Regions from separate parts of the Pseudomonas migulae genome, predicted to be linked through region 1. Evidence: predicted binding sites of a transcription regulator. Region 1 holds the regulator's gene; the other holds the start of a gene.
The links. Region 1 encodes FliA, which starts transcription of late flagellar genes. Its sites were predicted from a motif close to CTAAAGTTTNNNNNNNNNNNGCCGNTAA; they were not measured.
Positions count from the first base shown of each region.

Region 2: a site for FliA is predicted at 1,351-1,378, ahead of J2Y86_RS03860 (methyl-accepting chemotaxis protein). Genes of this name have one in related genera too.

Region 1 covers NZ_JALJWR010000001.1:5,672,019-5,685,338, forward strand. Annotated here, with positions in the region: gene fliR (flagellar biosynthetic protein FliR) at 1-449, shown strand, start outside; gene flhB (flagellar biosynthesis protein FlhB) at 452-1,591, shown strand; gene flhA (flagellar biosynthesis protein FlhA) at 1,846-3,975, shown strand; gene flhF (flagellar biosynthesis protein FlhF) at 3,987-5,315, shown strand; gene fleN (flagellar synthesis regulator FleN) at 5,432-6,262, shown strand; gene fliA (RNA polymerase sigma factor FliA) at 6,259-6,999, shown strand; gene J2Y86_RS26040 (chemotaxis response regulator CheY) at 7,167-7,538, shown strand; gene J2Y86_RS26045 (protein phosphatase CheZ) at 7,561-8,349, shown strand; gene J2Y86_RS26050 (chemotaxis protein CheA) at 8,405-10,651, shown strand; gene J2Y86_RS26055 (protein-glutamate methylesterase/protein-glutamine glutaminase) at 10,702-11,832, shown strand; gene J2Y86_RS26060 (flagellar motor protein) at 11,832-12,572, shown strand; gene motD (flagellar motor protein MotD) at 12,588-13,320, shown strand, end outside.
Region 2 covers NZ_JALJWR010000001.1:861,787-865,353, reverse strand. Annotated here, with positions in the region: gene J2Y86_RS03860 (methyl-accepting chemotaxis protein) at 1-1,223, opposite strand, end outside; gene J2Y86_RS03855 (undecaprenyl-diphosphate phosphatase) at 1,510-2,340, shown strand; gene J2Y86_RS03850 (DUF1294 domain-containing protein) at 2,337-2,765, shown strand; gene J2Y86_RS03845 (MmcQ/YjbR family DNA-binding protein) at 2,762-3,121, opposite strand; gene J2Y86_RS03840 (LysR substrate-binding domain-containing protein) at 3,118-3,567, opposite strand, start outside.

The sequences.
Region 1 (13,320 bases):
GGTTCGCCTCGATGGTCGACCCTACCAACGGCGTGTCGGCGGCAGTCATCGGGCAGTTCCTGACGATGCTCGTGACCCTGCTGTTTCTCGGCATGAATGGGCATCTGGTGGTGTTCGAAGTGCTGACGGAGAGTTTCACCACGATGCCCGTCGGCAGCGCGATGCTGATCAATCATTTCTGGGAACTGGCCAACAAGCTGGGTTGGGTGCTGGGCGCGGCGATGCTGCTGGTCATGCCGGCGATCACGGCGTTGTTGGTGGTGAACATTGCTTTCGGCGTGATGACGCGGGCGGCGCCGCAGTTGAACATTTTCTCCATCGGTTTCCCCCTGACCCTGGTGCTGGGCCTGGTGATTTTCTGGGTCGGTCTCGGCGACATTCTCAATCAGTATCAGCCCTTGGCCATCGAGGCCCTGCAGCTGTTACGTGACATGGCACAGGCGCGCTAGCCATGGCCGAGAGCGAGAGCGGTCAGGACAAGACAGAAGACCCCACGGAGAAACGCAAAAAGGACTCCAGGGACAAGGGCGAGATCGCCCGCTCCAAAGAGCTCAATACCCTGGCAACCATGATGGCCGGTGCCGGGGGGTTGTTGATCTATGGCGGCGGTCTGGCTATAGATCTGCTGGAAATCATGCGCATGAACTTCACCCTGCCGCGGGATGTGTTGCTTGATCCGGGGCAGATGGGGCAGTACCTGATGCATTCGGGAAAGATTGCCCTTCTGGCGATCCAGCCGATATTGCTGTTGCTGCTGCTGGCGGCGTTTCTGGGGCCGATTTCCCTGGGCGGCTGGTTGTTTGCCGGCAAGAGCCTGGCGCCCAAATTCAGCCGGATGAACCCGGCGGCGGGGCTCAAGCGGATGTTCTCCAGTACGGCTTTGATCGAACTGCTCAAGGCGCTGGCTAAATTCCTGCTGATTTTGTTTGTTGCATTGTCCGTTCTGCGCGCGGACATCGATGACTTGTTGCGCATTGCCCATGAACCGCTGGAACAGGCGATCATCCACAGCGTTCAGCTGGTGGGGTGGAGCACATTGTGGATGGCGTGCGGGCTGATCCTGATTGCGGCGGTGGATGTCCCGGTGCAGCTTTACCAGAGCCACAAGAAACTGCTGATGACCAAGCAGGAAGTGCGCGACGAGCACAAGGATCAGGAGGGGAAACCGGAGGTCAAGCAGCGGATTCGCCAGTTGCAGCGCGAGATGTCCCAGCGGCGGATGATGGCGGCGATTCCCGAGGCCGACGTGGTCATTACCAACCCGACCCACTATGCCGTGGCCCTCAAGTACGATGCGGAAAAAGGCGGTGCGCCGATGTTGGTCGCCAAGGGCAGCGACTTCCTGGCCTTGAAAATCCGTGAAATTGCCGTGGCCAATGAAGTGTTGCTGCTGGAGTCGCCGGCCCTGGCGCGTTCGATCTATTACTCCACCGAACTGGAGCAGGAAATTCCGGGCGGGCTGTACCTGGCCGTCGCCCAGGTGTTGGCCTACGTCTACCAGATCCGCCAGTACCGCGCCGGCAAGGGCAAGCGTCCTGAGCCGCTCAAGGATGATTTGCCGATTCCGCCGGATCTGCGGCGCGATTCCTGAGTATTGCGCTAGCTGTGCCGACGCCTTCGCGGGCAAGCCTCGCTCCTATCGGTTGCGCCGCTCACGAATCGCGCATGACACAAAACCTGTAGGAGCGAGGCTTGCCCGCGAAGGCGTCTGTTCGAGCAACACAAATCCCCCTCGATAAACCCCTCTGTTACAAACCTCGGCAAAAGTTGGAAGGTTTCTTGCAATAGCCGCTCTGCGCCTGCTTCGGGCGTCAAAAGTTTGCTTTAAAGGAACGGGGAAAACCGGTGGATCGCTCTCAGTTTATCAACAGTGCCCGCACAAACGTCGCCGACCTGAGTCGGGGCAATCTGGGCGTGCCGCTGTTGCTGCTGGTCATGCTCGCCATGATGATGCTGCCGGTGCCGCCGTTCCTGCTGGACGTGTTTTTCACGTTCAACATTGCGTTGTCGATTGTCGTGTTGCTGGTCTGCGTCTACGCCTTGCGGCCGCTGGATTTCGCAGTGTTCCCGACCATCCTGCTGGTGGCGACGTTGCTGCGACTGGCGTTGAACGTGGCCTCCACGCGGGTGGTGATGCTCCACGGTCAGGACGGCCACGCCGCTGCCGGTAAGGTGATCCAGGCCTTCGGTGAGGTGGTGATCGGCGGTAACTACGTGGTCGGTATCGTGGTCTTCGCGATTTTGATGATCATCAACTTCGTCGTGGTGACCAAGGGTGCCGGACGGATTTCCGAGGTGAGCGCACGCTTCACCCTCGATGCGATGCCCGGCAAGCAAATGGCGATCGACGCCGATTTGAACGCCGGCCTGATCGATCAGAACCAGGCCAAAATGCGCCGGATGGAAGTGGCCCAGGAGGCCGAGTTCTACGGTTCCATGGACGGTGCCAGCAAATTCGTACGCGGTGACGCCATCGCCGGTTTGCTGATTCTGTTCATCAACCTGATCGGCGGCATGGCGGTCGGTATCTTCCAGCACGGCATGACCTTCGGCGATGCCGGTCGGGTGTACGCCTTGTTGACCATCGGTGACGGTTTGGTGGCGCAATTGCCATCACTGCTTTTATCGACAGCTGCAGCGATCATGGTGACCCGTGCTTCCGGTTCGGAAGACATGGGCAAACAGATCAATCGCCAGATGTTCGCCTCGCCCAAGGCGCTGGCCGTGGCGGCGGGTTTGATGGCGGTCATGGGCCTGGTGCCCGGCATGCCACACTTCTCCTTCCTGAGCATGGCGGCCCTCGCGGCCGGCGGCGCCTACCTGTTCTGGAAGAAGCAGAACGTCGTCAAGGTTCAGGCCTTGCAAGAGGTCAAGCGTCAGCAGGAGCTGCTGCCATCGCCGGCGCGCGCTCAGGAAACCAAAGAGCTGGGCTGGGACGATGTGACGCCGATCGACATGATTGGCCTGGAAGTCGGCTACCGGCTGATTCCGCTGGTGGATCGCAACCAGGGTGGTCAGTTGCTGGCGCGTATCAAGGGCGTGCGCAAGAAGCTGTCCCAGGACCTGGGTTTCCTGATGCCGACTGTGCATATCCGTGACAACCTCGACCTGGCGCCAAGTGCCTATCGACTGACCCTGATGGGGGTGATCCTCGCCGAAGCGGAGATTTATCCGGATCGGGAACTGGCGATTAACCCGGGTCAGGTCTACGGTTCGCTGAATGGCATTACCGCCAAAGATCCGGCTTTCGGGCTGGAGGCGGTGTGGATTGAAATCAGTCAGCGTGCACAGGCGCAATCCCTCGGTTACACCGTGGTCGATGCCAGTACAGTAGTGGCAACCCATTTGAACCAGATTTTGTACAAGCACTCCAGTGAGCTGATTGGTCACGAAGAAGTGCAGCAGCTCATGCAATTGCTGGCCAAAAGCTCGCCGAAACTGGCCGAAGAACTGGTGCCGGGCGTGGTGTCGTTGTCGCAGCTGCTCAAGGTGCTCCAGGCGTTGCTGGCCGAACAGGTGCCCGTACGGGACATTCGCAGCATCGCCGAGGCGATCGCGAACAATGCCAGCAAGAGTCAAGATACTGCCGCGCTGGTGGCCGCGGTGCGCGTTGGCGTATCCCGCGCAATCGTCCAAAGCATTGTAGGGACTGAGTCGGAGCTACCAGTTATCACGCTAGAGCCAAGGTTGGAACAAATATTGCTCAATAGTCTTCAGAAGGCAGGACAAGGCTCGGAAGAGGGCGTTCTGCTGGAGCCAAGCATGGCTGAAAAACTGCAACGCTCGTTGATCGAGGCGGCGCAGCGTCAGGAGATGCAAGGTCAACCGGTGATTCTGCTGGTGGCCGGTCCGGTTCGCGCGATGCTCTCGCGATTTGGCCGACTGGCAGTCCCGGGTTTGCATGTGTTGGCTTACCAGGAAATTCCTGACAACAAGCAAGTGACCATCGTTGCGACAGTAGGGCCCAACGGCTGAGGTAGTGGTTTATGCAAGTTAAGCGTTTTTTCGCCGCCGATATGCGTCAGGCCATGAAACTGGTTCGTGATGAGCTGGGCGCTGATGCCGCCATCATTGGCAACCGCCGGATCGCCGGTGGTGTCGAGCTGACGGCTGCCCTCGATTACAAACTGTCGGCGCTGGCCCCGCGTGTTCCGAACATGGAACTCGAGGACGAGCTGCGCAAGACCCAGTCGCGGATCGTGACCGCCCAGGCCGAACTGAGCCTGCGCAGCGAGGGCGAGAGCGACAAGTCCACCAATCGTCAGTTGTTCGCCGGCCTGCCACTCACCGCCGCCGAACCGCTGATCGAACCGACTTACACCGAACCCCGTCGTGCAGCGCCGGCTCCTGCGCCAGCTTCCGGCGGTGTCGACCCGCGGGCTTTCGACTCGATGCGTTTCGAGCTCAACAGCTTGCGCGAACTGATGGAAGTACAACTCGGCTCCCTGGCCTGGAATCAGCTGCAAGGCAGCCGTCCGGCCCAGGCGAACCTGTGGCGTCGCCTGCAGCGCATCGGTTTGTCCGGTCCGTTGTCCCGCGATCTGCTGGAACTGATCACTGAGATTGACGAACCTCGTCAGGCCTGGCGCATGTTGCTGGCGCACCTGGCGCGGATGATCGCCACACCGGAAATCGAGCCACTGGAAGAGGGCGGCGTGATTGCCATGGTCGGTCCTGCCGGCATGGGCAAGACCACCACACTGGCCAAGCTCGCGGCCCGTTACGTGCTCAAGTACGGCGCACAGAACATCGCGCTGGTGAGCATGGACAGCTACCGCATCGGCGCTCAGGAACAACTCAAAACCCTGGGCCGGATCCTCAACGTGTCGGTAACGCACGTCGACCCGGGCCAGTCGCTGGTGCAGGCGCTGGATCCATTGCTGCGCAAGCGTGTGGTGCTGATCGATACCGCGGGCCTTCAGGCCAGCGATCCGGCACTGCGCATGCAGCTCGAAAGCCTGGCCGGGCGTGGCATCAAGTCAAAAAATTATCTGGTTCTGGCAACCACCAGCCAGAAACAGGTTCTAACGGCCGCTTATCACAGTTACAAGCGTTGCGGGCTCGCTGGCTGCATCCTGACTAAACTGGATGAAACGGCAAGTCTGGGCGAGGTGTTGAGCCTGGCAATCAGTCACGAGTTGCCGGTGGCTTACCTGACCGATGGACCGCGGATTCCGGATGATTTGCATCTGCCGCGTCGTCATCAGCTGGTCAGCCGCGCCGTGAGTGTGCAAATGCAGGAAGAACCCAGCGAAGAAGCCATGGCTGACATGTTCGCTGATATTTACCACAGCCCGACCAAGCAGGTTGGCTGAGGTATTAATGAACAGTTTTTGTACCTACATCGATGGTCTGCCATGCATTGTTCCGTTTGTGAACGCGCAGCCAGTAATGTGGCCTCCGTCTATGCAAGACAAGGTAAAGAAATAACATGGGCAGCATGCATCCCGTACAGGTGATCGCGGTGACCGGCGGCAAAGGTGGCGTCGGGAAGACTAACGTGTCAGTGAACTTGTCCCTGGCTCTAGCTGAGCTCGGCCGGCGCGTCATGCTGCTGGACGCCGATCTGGGGCTGGCGAACGTCGACGTCCTGCTGGGACTGACACCCAAACGCACCCTGGCCGACGTGATCGAAGGCCGCTGTGAGCTGCGCGACGTGTTGTTGCAGGGGCCCGGCGGCATCCGCATCGTCCCGGCGGCGTCCGGTACTCAGAGCATGGTCCATCTGAGCCCGGCGCAACACGCCGGCCTGATCCAGGCATTCAGCGATATCGGCGACAACCTCGACGTCCTGGTGATCGACACCGCTGCAGGTATTGGTGACTCGGTAGTCAGTTTCGTTCGCGCCGCGCAGGAAGTCTTGCTGGTGGTCTGCGACGAGCCGACCTCGATCACCGACGCCTACGCACTGATCAAGCTGCTGAACCGCGACTACGGCATGAACCGTTTCCGCGTCCTGGCCAACATGGCCCAGAGCCCGCAGGAAGGTCGCAACCTGTTCGCCAAGTTGACCAAGGTCACGGATCGCTTCCTCGACGTCGCCTTACAATACGTCGGTGCGGTGCCGTACGACGAAAGCGTGCGCAAGGCTGTCCAGAAGCAACGCGCGGTTTATGAAGCGTTCCCGCGTTCCAAGTGCTCGCTGGCCTTCAAGGCCATCGCACAAAAGGTCGATACCTGGCCGTTGCCCGCCAACCCGCGTGGGCATCTGGAGTTCTTCGTCGAGCGCCTCGTGCAACAAACCGCAGGACCCGTGCTATGACAGCCAGCGGCTACAACCTTTACAAGAAGTCGGCACGTGACGCGCAGTACGAGCTGATCGAGCGTTACGCGCCACTGGTCAAACGCATTGCCTACCACTTGCTGGCGCGACTGCCGGCCAGTGTCCAGGTCGAAGACCTGATCCAGGCCGGCATGATCGGCCTGCTTGAAGTATCGACCAAATACGACGCCAGCAAAGGCGCGAGTTTCGAGACGTATGCGGGCATTCGAATCCGCGGCGCGATGCTCGATGAAGTCCGCAAGGGGGACTGGGCGCCACGTTCGGTCCACCGCAATACCCGCATGGTCAGCGACGCAATTCGCTCGATTGAAGCTAAAACCGGCCGTGACGCTAAAGATCACGAAGTTGCGGCCGAACTCCAATTGAGTCTCGACGATTACTACGGGATTTTGAACGACACCCTGGGCAGCCGGTTATTCAGTTTCGACGATCTGTTGCAGGACGGCGAACACGAAGGGCTGCACGAGGATGGCGCGAGTGCTCATCTCGAGCCGTCACGCGATCTGGAAGATGAACGCTTCCAGGCGGCGCTGGCGGACGCGATTGCCAATTTGCCGGAGCGTGAGCGACTGGTGTTGGCGCTGTACTACGACGAAGAGTTGAATCTCAAGGAAATCGGTGAGGTCCTGGGGGTCAGCGAATCTCGGGTCAGCCAGTTACACAGCCAGTGCGCGGCCCGTTTGCGGGGGCGTTTGGGGGAGTGGCGAGCGCGCTGAAGGCAGTGTGGGGACACTGCGAACGTGGCTGGTGTGGTGTTGAACTGCGCCGGTCTCGATCTGTTGTGCTCCAGACAGTCATTGAGTGCTTTGCCGGATTGATTGAAATGGCGCGTCCAGGTGCTGGGCGCGTTTAAGACTGCTTGGAGGTCGAATTGGACAAGAACATGAAAATCCTCATCGTTGATGACTTCTCAACGATGCGGCGGATCATAAAAAACCTGTTGCGTGACCTTGGGTTCACCAACACGGTCGAGGCCGACGATGGCACTACTGCCATTCCGGTTCTCAACAGCGGGAGCATCGACTTTCTGGTAACGGACTGGAACATGCCTGGCATGACCGGCATCGATCTGCTGCGCCACGTGCGCGCCGATGAAAAGCTCAAGCACCTGCCGGTGCTGATGGTGACCGCTGAAGCCAAGCGCGAGCAGATCATCGAAGCGGCCCAGGCCGGTGTTAACGGCTATGTGGTCAAACCCTTCACGGCCCAGGCGTTAAAAGAAAAAATCGAGAAGATTTTCGAACGCATCGGTTGAGAAACTGCGCCACGGGGGAGCTATGGACCACAACGAATCTTCACAGGGCGATTTTGAATCGACCCTGAAAAAACACGCGGTCGAACTGGTCGAAAGCCTTGAAAAAGGCAGGTTCGGCGACGCTGTGCAACTGATCCATGAGCTCAATCAGACCCGTGACCGCGGCCTGTATCAGGAAGTGGGCAAGCTCACCCGCGAGCTGCACAGCGCGATCGTCAATTTCCAGATTGACCCGCACATGCCGCAAGCCGAGGAAGTGTCGCAGATCACGGATGCCACCGAGCGCCTGGGTTATGTTGTGAAACTGACCGAGGCTGCCGCCAACCGCACCATGGATCTGGTCGAGAACTCCACGCCGCTGGTCAACAGCCTGAGCGATGAAGCCCAAGCGCTGAGCACGGACTGGGGGCGGTTCATGCGTCGCGAAGTCGGGGCTGAAGAGTTTCGCGAGCTGGCACGGCGTGTCGACGGTTTCCTGGCACGCAGCAGCACGGACAACCGCGCGGTGTCGAGCAACCTCAACGACATTCTGCTCGCTCAGGATTATCAGGACCTCACAGGTCAAGTGATCAAGCGTGTGACCCAATTGGTCACCGAAGTTGAAAGCAACCTGCTCAAGCTCGTGCTTATGGCCAGTCAGGTGGACCGCTTTGCGGGCATCGAACATGACCGTGAAGCGATGCTTGCTGAAAAAGATCCGCAAAAACATCTCTCTCAGGGTGAAGGTCCGCAGATTCATGCCGATAAAAGAGAAGACGTTGTGTCCGGTCAGGACGATGTGGACGATTTGCTATCCAGCCTGGGATTTTAGAGTTTTGGAATTTTAGGTTTTTTAGGTTTTTAGACCTGTTAGGAGCACCCCCTTAATGAGCTTCGGCGCCGATGAAGAGATCCTTCAGGATTTCCTGGTTGAGGCCGGCGAGATTCTAGAGCAACTGTCCGAACAGCTGGTCGAGCTTGAAAGCCGACCGGATGATGCGGATTTGCTCAATGCAATTTTTCGCGGTTTTCACACTGTAAAAGGGGGCGCCGGCTTCCTCCAGCTCAACGAGTTGGTGGAGTGCTGTCACATCGCCGAGAACGTGTTCGACATCCTGCGCAAGGGTGAACGTCGCGTCGACTCGGAATTGATGGACGTGGTTCTCGAAGCGCTGGATGCGGTGAACAGTATGTTTACCGAAGTCCGCGAGCGCAGCCCGATCACGCCTGCCACGCCTGAATTGCTCGCGGCCCTGGCCCGTCTGGCCGAGCCGCAAACCGCCGATGAAGCCGCGCCTGTGGCTGAAGTGGTGGAAGCACCGGCTGCCGAAGCCGAATCAGGCGACATCACCGATAACGAATTCGAACAACTGCTGGACTCGCTGAACGCCGTCAAGGCCCAGGCCGAGGCGCCGGCCGTTGCTCCGCTGCCCGCTGGCGATGCCGCGGCCGGCGACGAAATCACCGATGCAGAATTCGAGTCGTTGCTCGATCAATTGCACGGCAAAGGCCAGTTCGCGGTCGACGCGGTAGCCGCACCTGCTGCCCCCGCGGCACCGGCTGCTCCAAAAGCGGCGGGCGACAGTTCCGACATTACCGACGACGAGTTCGAAGCTCTGCTCGATCAGTTGCACGGCAAGGGCAACTTTGCCGTCGACGCGCTGGAGTCGGCGATTGCCGCCGTACCAGCCCCGGCTGCGCCTACCGCTAAAGCGGCCGGCGGCGATCTGATCTCGGATCACGAGTTCGAATCGCTGCTCGACGAATTGCACGGCAAAGGCAAGTTCACCGAAGTCGGCACCGGTTCTGCCGCTGCTGCGGTAGCGGCGCCCGTCGCCAAAGCCCCGGCACCGGTCGCCAAGGCGCCCGAGCCAAAAGCTGAAGCGCCGAAGCCTGCTGCCGCCGCTGCACCGGCGCCTGCCCGTGCACCGGCTGCGCCACCGGCGGAAAAACCGGCCAGCGAAGCCGAGACCACCGTGCGGGTCGATACCGCGCGTCTCGACGAAATCATGAACATGGTGGGCGAGCTGGTACTGGTGCGTAACCGTCTGGTTCGTCTGGGTGCCAACAGCGCCGATGAGGCCATGTCCAAGGCCGTGTCGAACCTCGACGTGGTCACCGCTGACTTGCAAACCGCGGTCATGAAGACCCGGATGCAGCCGATCAAGAAAGTCTTCGGGCGCTTCCCGCGTCTGGTTCGCGACCTGGCTCGCCAGCTCAAGAAAGAGATCAACCTGGAGCTGGTCGGCGAAGAAACCGACCTCGACAAGAACCTCGTCGAGGCCCTGGCCGACCCGCTGGTCCACTTGGTGCGCAACTCGGTCGACCACGGCATTGAAGAGCCGGCCGATCGTGAAGCGATGGGCAAACCGCGTAGCGGCAAAGTGATCCTGTCCGCTGAGCAGGAAGGCGACCACATCCTGCTGTCCATCTCCGATGACGGCAAGGGCATGGATGCCGACGTGTTGCGCGGCATCGCGGTGAAGAAAGGTTTGATGGACAAGGATGCGGCGGACCGTCTCAGCGAGTCCGACTGCTTCAACCTGATCTTCGCACCGGGTTTCTCGACCAAAACCGAGATCTCCGACGTGTCGGGTCGTGGCGTGGGCATGGACGTGGTGAAAACCAAGATCGCCCAGCTCAACGGCACCATCAACATCTACTCGACCAAGGGCAAGGGCTCGAAGATCGTCATCAAGGTCCCGTTGACCCTGGCGATCATGCCGACGCTGATGGTCATGCTCGGCAACCAGGCGTTTGCGTTCCCGCTGGTGAACGTCAACGAGATCTTCCACCTCGACCTGTCGCGCACCAACGTGGTGGACGGCCAGGAAGTGGTGATCGTGCGGGACAAGGCGCTGCCACTGTTCTATCTCAAGCGCTGGCTGGTCAGCTCCGCCGCTCACGAAGAGCAGCGTGAAGGCCATGTGGTGATCCTTTCGGTGGGCACTCAGCGGATCGGCTTCGTCGTCGATCAACTGGTCGGCCAGGAAGAAGTGGTCATCAAGCCATTGGGCAAAATGCTCCAGGGAACCCCGGGCATGTCCGGCGCCACCATCACCGGTGACGGCCGCATTGCGCTGATTCTCGATGTTCCGAGCATGCTCAAGCGTTACGCCGCACGGCGTATTTGATTCTGGGGGAGCGGGGCGACTGAGCCTCGCCCCCGCCTAACGGAGTGTTTATGGTAGTCAAGGTCCTGGTGGTGGACGATTCGGGGTTTTTCCGCCGCCGCGTCTCGGAAATTCTTTCAGCAGATTCGAATATCCAGGTCGTCGGTACGGCGACCAACGGAAAAGAGGCGATCGATCAGGCGCTGGCCCTCAAGCCAGACGTGATCACCATGGACTACGAGATGCCGATGATGGATGGCATCACGGCCGTGCGGCACATCATGCAGCGCTGCCCGACACCGGTGTTGATGTTCTCCTCGCTGACGCACGAAGGCGCCCGGGTCACCCTGGACGCGCTGGATGCCGGCGCGGTGGATTTTCTGCCGAAGAACTTCGAAGACATCTCGCGCAATCCCGAGAAGGTCAAGCAACTGCTGTGCGAGAAGATTCTCAGCATTTCGCGCAGTAACCGGCGTGTCAGTACCTACAGCGCTCCGGCCCCGGCACCAGTCGCCACGCCAGCCCCGACACCTGCGCCTTCCAGCGTCGGCAGTTATGGCAGCAGCGCACCGGCACGTCCGGCACCGATCCCGGCTCGTGCCTCTGCGCACGCACCGTCGTCGCCCGCGCCGAAACGCAAAGCCTACAAGCTGGTTGCCATCGGCACGTCCACCGGCGGCCCGGTTGCCCTGCAGCGCGTATTGACGCAATTGCCGGCCAACTTCCCGGCTCCGATCGTGCTGATCCAGCACATGCCGGCGGCCTTCACCAAGGCATTCGCCGAACGTCTGGACAAGCTCTGCCGCATCAGCGTCAAGGAAGCCGAGGATGGCGACATCCTGCGTCCGGGCCTGGCGTTGCTGGCACCGGGTGGCAAGCAAATGATGATCGACGGCCGTGGCGCGGTGAAAATCCTGCCCGGCGACGAGCGTCTGAACTACAAGCCGTGCGTGGACATCACCTTCGGTTCGGCGGCCAAGTCCTACGGTGACAAAGTTCTGGCGGTCGTGCTGACCGGCATGGGCGCCGACGGTCGTGAAGGTGCGCGTCTGCTCAAGCAGGGCGGCAGCTCGATCTGGGCTCAGGATGAAGCCAGCTGCGTGATCTACGGCATGCCGATGGCGATCGTCAAAGCTGAACTCGCCGATGCGGTGTACGGCCTCGACGACATTGGCAAGCACCTGGTCGAGGCGTGTATCTGATGGATGTACTCAGCCTTATCGGGATCATCATGGCGTTCGTCGCCATCATTGGTGGCAACTACCTTGAAGGCGGTCACCTCGGCGCGCTGGCCAACGGCCCGGCAGCGTTGATCGTGCTCGGCGGCACCATCGGTGCGGCACTGTTGCAATCGCCGATGAGCGCCTTCAAGCGCGCCATGCAGATTCTTGGCTGGATCCTGTTCCCGCCTCGCGTGGACCTGGCCGGCGGTGTCGACCGCGTGGTGAACTGGAGCCTGACCGCCCGCAAGGAAGGTCTGCTCGGTCTGGAAGGCGTGGCTGACGCCGAGCCCGACGCTTACTCGCGCAAAGGCCTGCAACTGCTGGTGGACGGTGCCGAGCCAGAGGCCATTCGCAGCATTCTGGAAGTGGATTTCTACACGCAGGAAAGCCGTGACATCGAAGCCGCCAAAGTGTTCGAGAGCATGGGCGGCTATGCGCCGACCATCGGCATCATCGGTGCGGTGATGGGCCTGATCCACGTCATGGGCAACCTGGCCGATCCGTCGCAACTGGGCAGCGGCATTGCCGTGGCGTTCGTCGCGACCATCTACGGCGTGGCCAGTGCCAACCTGGTGCTGCTGCCGATTGCCGCCAAACTCAAGTCCGTCGCGTTGCGTCAGTCGCGTTATCGCGAAATGTTGCTGGAAGGCATTCTGTCGATCGCCGAAGGTGAAAACCCTCGCTCTATCGAGTTGAAGCTTCAGGGCTTCATGGATTGATGGGGGTAATGGATCATGGCTCGTCGTCGACAACCTGAAGAACATGTAAACCATGAACGCTGGCTCGTTTCCTACGCCGACTTCATTACGTTGCTGTTCGCCTTTTTCGTGGTGATGTACTCGATTTCTTCGATCAATGAAGGCAAGTACAAGATCATCTCGGAAGCGTTGATCGGCGTGTTCACCGATTCGGATCGTGCGCTCAAGCCGATCCCCATCGGTGAAGAGCGTCCGAAAACCGTGACCCCGGCCAAGCCGCTGGTCAAGGACAGCGAGCAGGTCGATGCCGGGATTGCCGGGGCCAGTGATCCGCTGAAAAGCATTGCCGACGACATCAGCGCCGCGTTCGGCGACTTGATCAGCTCCAACCAGATGACCGTGCGCGGCAACGAGCTGTGGGTCGAGATCGAACTCAATTCCAGCCTGTTGTTCGGCAGCGGCGATGCCATGCCCAGCGACATGGCGTTCAACATCATCGATAAAGTCGCCGTGATCCTGAAGCCGTTCGACAACCCGATTCACGTCGAAGGCTTCACCGACGATCAACCGATCCGCACCGCGCAGTATCCCACCAACTGGGAATTGTCCTCGGCACGTTCGGCGAGCATCGTGCGCATGCTGGCGATGCAGGGTGTGAACCCCGGTCGACTGGCGTCGGTGGGTTACGGCGAATTCCAGCCGGTGGCCAACAACGCCACGGCAGAGGGCAGGGCGCGCAACCGTCGCGTGGTGCTGGTCGTGTCACGAA
Region 2 (3,567 bases), 4.8 Mb from region 1:
CCGCGACCTTGCTCGCCGGCGCGGGCAGCCTCGATGGCGGCGTTGAGGGCGAGCAGGTTGGTCTGCTCGGCGATGGAGCGGATCACTTCCAGCACGCTGCCGATCTGGGTGCTTTCGGTGGCCAGGGTGCGGATGACTTCCACGGCCTGATCAATGGTGCCGGACAACTTGTCGATCTGTTGCAGGCTGCTGTCGATGTTGACCTGGCCCTGCTGCGCCTGGGATTCGGCATCGCGCATTTCGCTGGCCGCCTGCTCGGCGTTCTTTGCGACATCCTGCACGCCGTACGTCACTTCATTGATGGCCGTGGCTACCAGTTCCATTTGCTGTGATTGCTGCTGACTGCGTTGCTGGGCCTGGGCGGCGTCGTTGCCCAGTTCGCTGGACGACAGGCCCAGCGCGCTGGCGGACACCTGCAGTTCACCGATCACCCCGCGCAGTTTGGCGGTAAAGGCATTGAAGTGGCGGGCCAGTTGCGTCACTTCATCCTGGCCGTGGGTGTCGAGGCTGCGGGTCAGGTCGCTTTCGCCGCTGGCAATGTTGGCCATGGCGTTCACGGTATCCTGGAGTGGACGCACGATGCTGCGGGCAATCAGGATCACCAGCAGCGCCATGATGGCGGCAATCACCAGCCCGACGACGGTCGCTTTCCAGACCTGGGCCATGAACTCGGCCTGCATGTCATCGATGTACACGCCCGAACCGATCACCCAGCCCCAAGGCTCGAACAGTTTGACGTAGGACGTTTTTGCTACCGGGTCGCTGGCGCCCGGTTTCGGCCAGCGATAGTCGATTGCGCCGGCGCCCTTGGCTTTGGCGAGGGCGACCATTTCATTGAACACCGCAAACCCGTCCGGATCGCGGATCGCCGAGAGGTTCTGGCCATCGAGTTTCGGGTTGGCCGGGTGCATGATCATCACCGGCGTCAGGTCGTTGATCCAGAAGTAGTCGTTCTGGTCATAGCGCAGGCCGCGAACGGCGGTCAGTGCCTGTTTCTGCGCGGCTTCGCGCGTCAGCGTGCCGGCGGTTTCGAGGCCGTGGTAGTAGGTCAGTATGCCGCTGGCGGTCTGCACCACGTGCTGGGTTTTCTGCGCCTTGGCGTGATAGAGGTCTTCGTGAATCTGCTTGAGCATCAACACGCCCAACGTCAAAAGCATCATGACGGCCACGATCAAAATGAGCCACAAACGGCGGCTGATCGACATATTCCTCAAGCTGTTCATAACGCTGTCACTCCGGTTTCTTTTTCTTGTAATAAACGATCGCCAGCATCCAACCACACTTTGCCGATCGGGCATATCCGACCCAAGTCCTATAACGTGGCAGCGTTATTCAGCCTTGTCTGATAGGATTTCGGCCCCGCACGGAAAAACCTGAATCCAAGTCGATGTTTCACGGAATTTTTTCGGTTCCGTCCGGATTCTGCGCGCGCGGGCCTTTTAGCTACGCTGACTGATTTGAAAAAATATTAACGGGGCATGCCGTCGCGCATCGCTTCTTGGGGGATTGATGGATCTTTGGACCGCCTTGCAGGCATTGATACTTGGGGTTGTAGAAGGGCTGACGGAGTTTTTGCCGATTTCCAGTACCGGACACCAGATTATTGTGGCCGACTTGCTCAATTTCGGTGGTGAGCGGGCCATGGCGTTCAACATCATTATTCAGCTCGGCGCGATTCTCGCCGTGGTGTGGGAATTCCGGCGCAAGATTTTCGAGGTCGTGGTTGGCTTGCCGACGCAGCCCAGTGCCCGGCGCTTTACCGCCAACCTGCTGATCGCCTTCCTGCCGGCCGTGGTGTTGGGGGTGATCTTTGCTGACCTGATCCACCATTACCTGTTCAACCCGATTACCGTGGCCACGGCATTGGTCGTGGGCGGCATCGTGATGTTGTGGGCGGAACAGCGTCAGCATGAAGTGCACGCCGAAACCGTCGATGAGATGACCTGGAAAGATGCCTTGAAAGTAGGTTTGGCCCAGTGTCTGGCCATGATTCCGGGTACATCGCGTTCAGGCTCGACGATCATCGGCGGTTTGCTGTTCGGGCTCTCGCGCAAGACAGCCACCGAGTTTTCGTTTTTCCTCGCAATGCCGACCATGGTCGGAGCGGCGGTGTACTCGGGCTACAAGTATCGCGACCTGTTCGTGCCGGCTGATTTTCCGGTGTTCGCCATCGGCTTCGTCACCGCCTTCATCTTCGCGATGATTGCCGTCAGGGGCTTGCTCAAGTTCATCGCCAGCCACAGCTACGCGGCGTTCGCCTGGTATCGCATTGCGTTTGGTCTGGTGATTCTGGCCACCTGGCAGTTCGGCTGGGTCGACTGGACTGCGGTCAAGCCATGAATGATGCAGGCGGGCGCAACAGTTCCGGACGTAATTCCGGAGGGCAGATCCAGAACCCAAGGCTGAAACTGCTGGTGTTCGCGGCGGTGTGCGCGTTGCCGTTGCTGGGCTCGTTGTCGTTCTGGCTGCGCGGGATCTCGCTGATTCCCCTGGCGGCCTACGGCATCGTCAGCGTGTTGGCGTTCTTCCTTTATTGGAGCGACAAGCGCAAGGCCCGCACCGATAGCTGGCGTACGCCCGAGAACGTGCTGCATGCAGTTGAGCTCGCCGGCGGCTGGCCGGGCGCCTTCCTGGCTCAGCAGCTGTTCCGGCACAAGACGCGCAAAGTGTCGTTTCAACTGCTGTTCTGGATGATCGTGCTGTTGCATCAAGTGTTCTGGATTGATCAGCTGTTCCTGGGGGCAAACCTGTTGGCGCTGTTCTAAAGCAGCAATCCGACCTGCGTGCGCTTGGGCAGCTTGCTCACTACCAGTTGATGGGAGCGCTGCAACAGGCCTTGCAGTTCTTCGGCGCCCAGCGGGTAGGGCGTTTGCATGATGATCCACTGGGCCCGCGCCAGGTACGGCGCCGGATGAACGCCCGGGCGATCGCAATGCCCCAGAAACAGGTCCTTGTCGACCTTGAAGGCAAGGGATTCGCCCCGCAAGTTCTGCAGGGCGAACATCTTGTTCCCGGCAATCGAAAACACCCGCACGCCACCCCACTTGTAGTCTTCCCGCGCACCCGGCAGCGCCAGGCAGAACTGTGCGACATCCTCTTCGCTCATGCGTCCAGCCTTCATATCAGTCGGTCCCCGCAGTCATTGAATGATTCGATCAAATGGTCGAGCCAGGCGCGCACGGCCGGCATGACCCCGCGCCGATGAGGGTAGACCGCTTGCAGCCAGCCGCCAGGCAACGACCAGTCAGGGAGCAATTGCACCAGCGCGCCGCTTTCCAGTTCCTGCTCGCAATACATCATCGGCAGCATGGTAAAGCCCTGGCCGGCGAGTGTGCAGGCCTTGCGCACGATGAAGTCGTCGATGCCCAGTCGGGCTTCGAGCGCGAGTTCATGACTTTTACCCTGTTGATCGAGCATGCGGATATGCACCATGCGGTCGGCTTCAAGGGCACCGAGCACTGGTAGACCCTTGAGTTCCTCGGGATGATTGATCGTCCGCCCATGGAGAAAGTCCGGACTGGCCACCAACAGCATCTGCGCCTGACGCAGGCGTCGAGTGACCAGCAA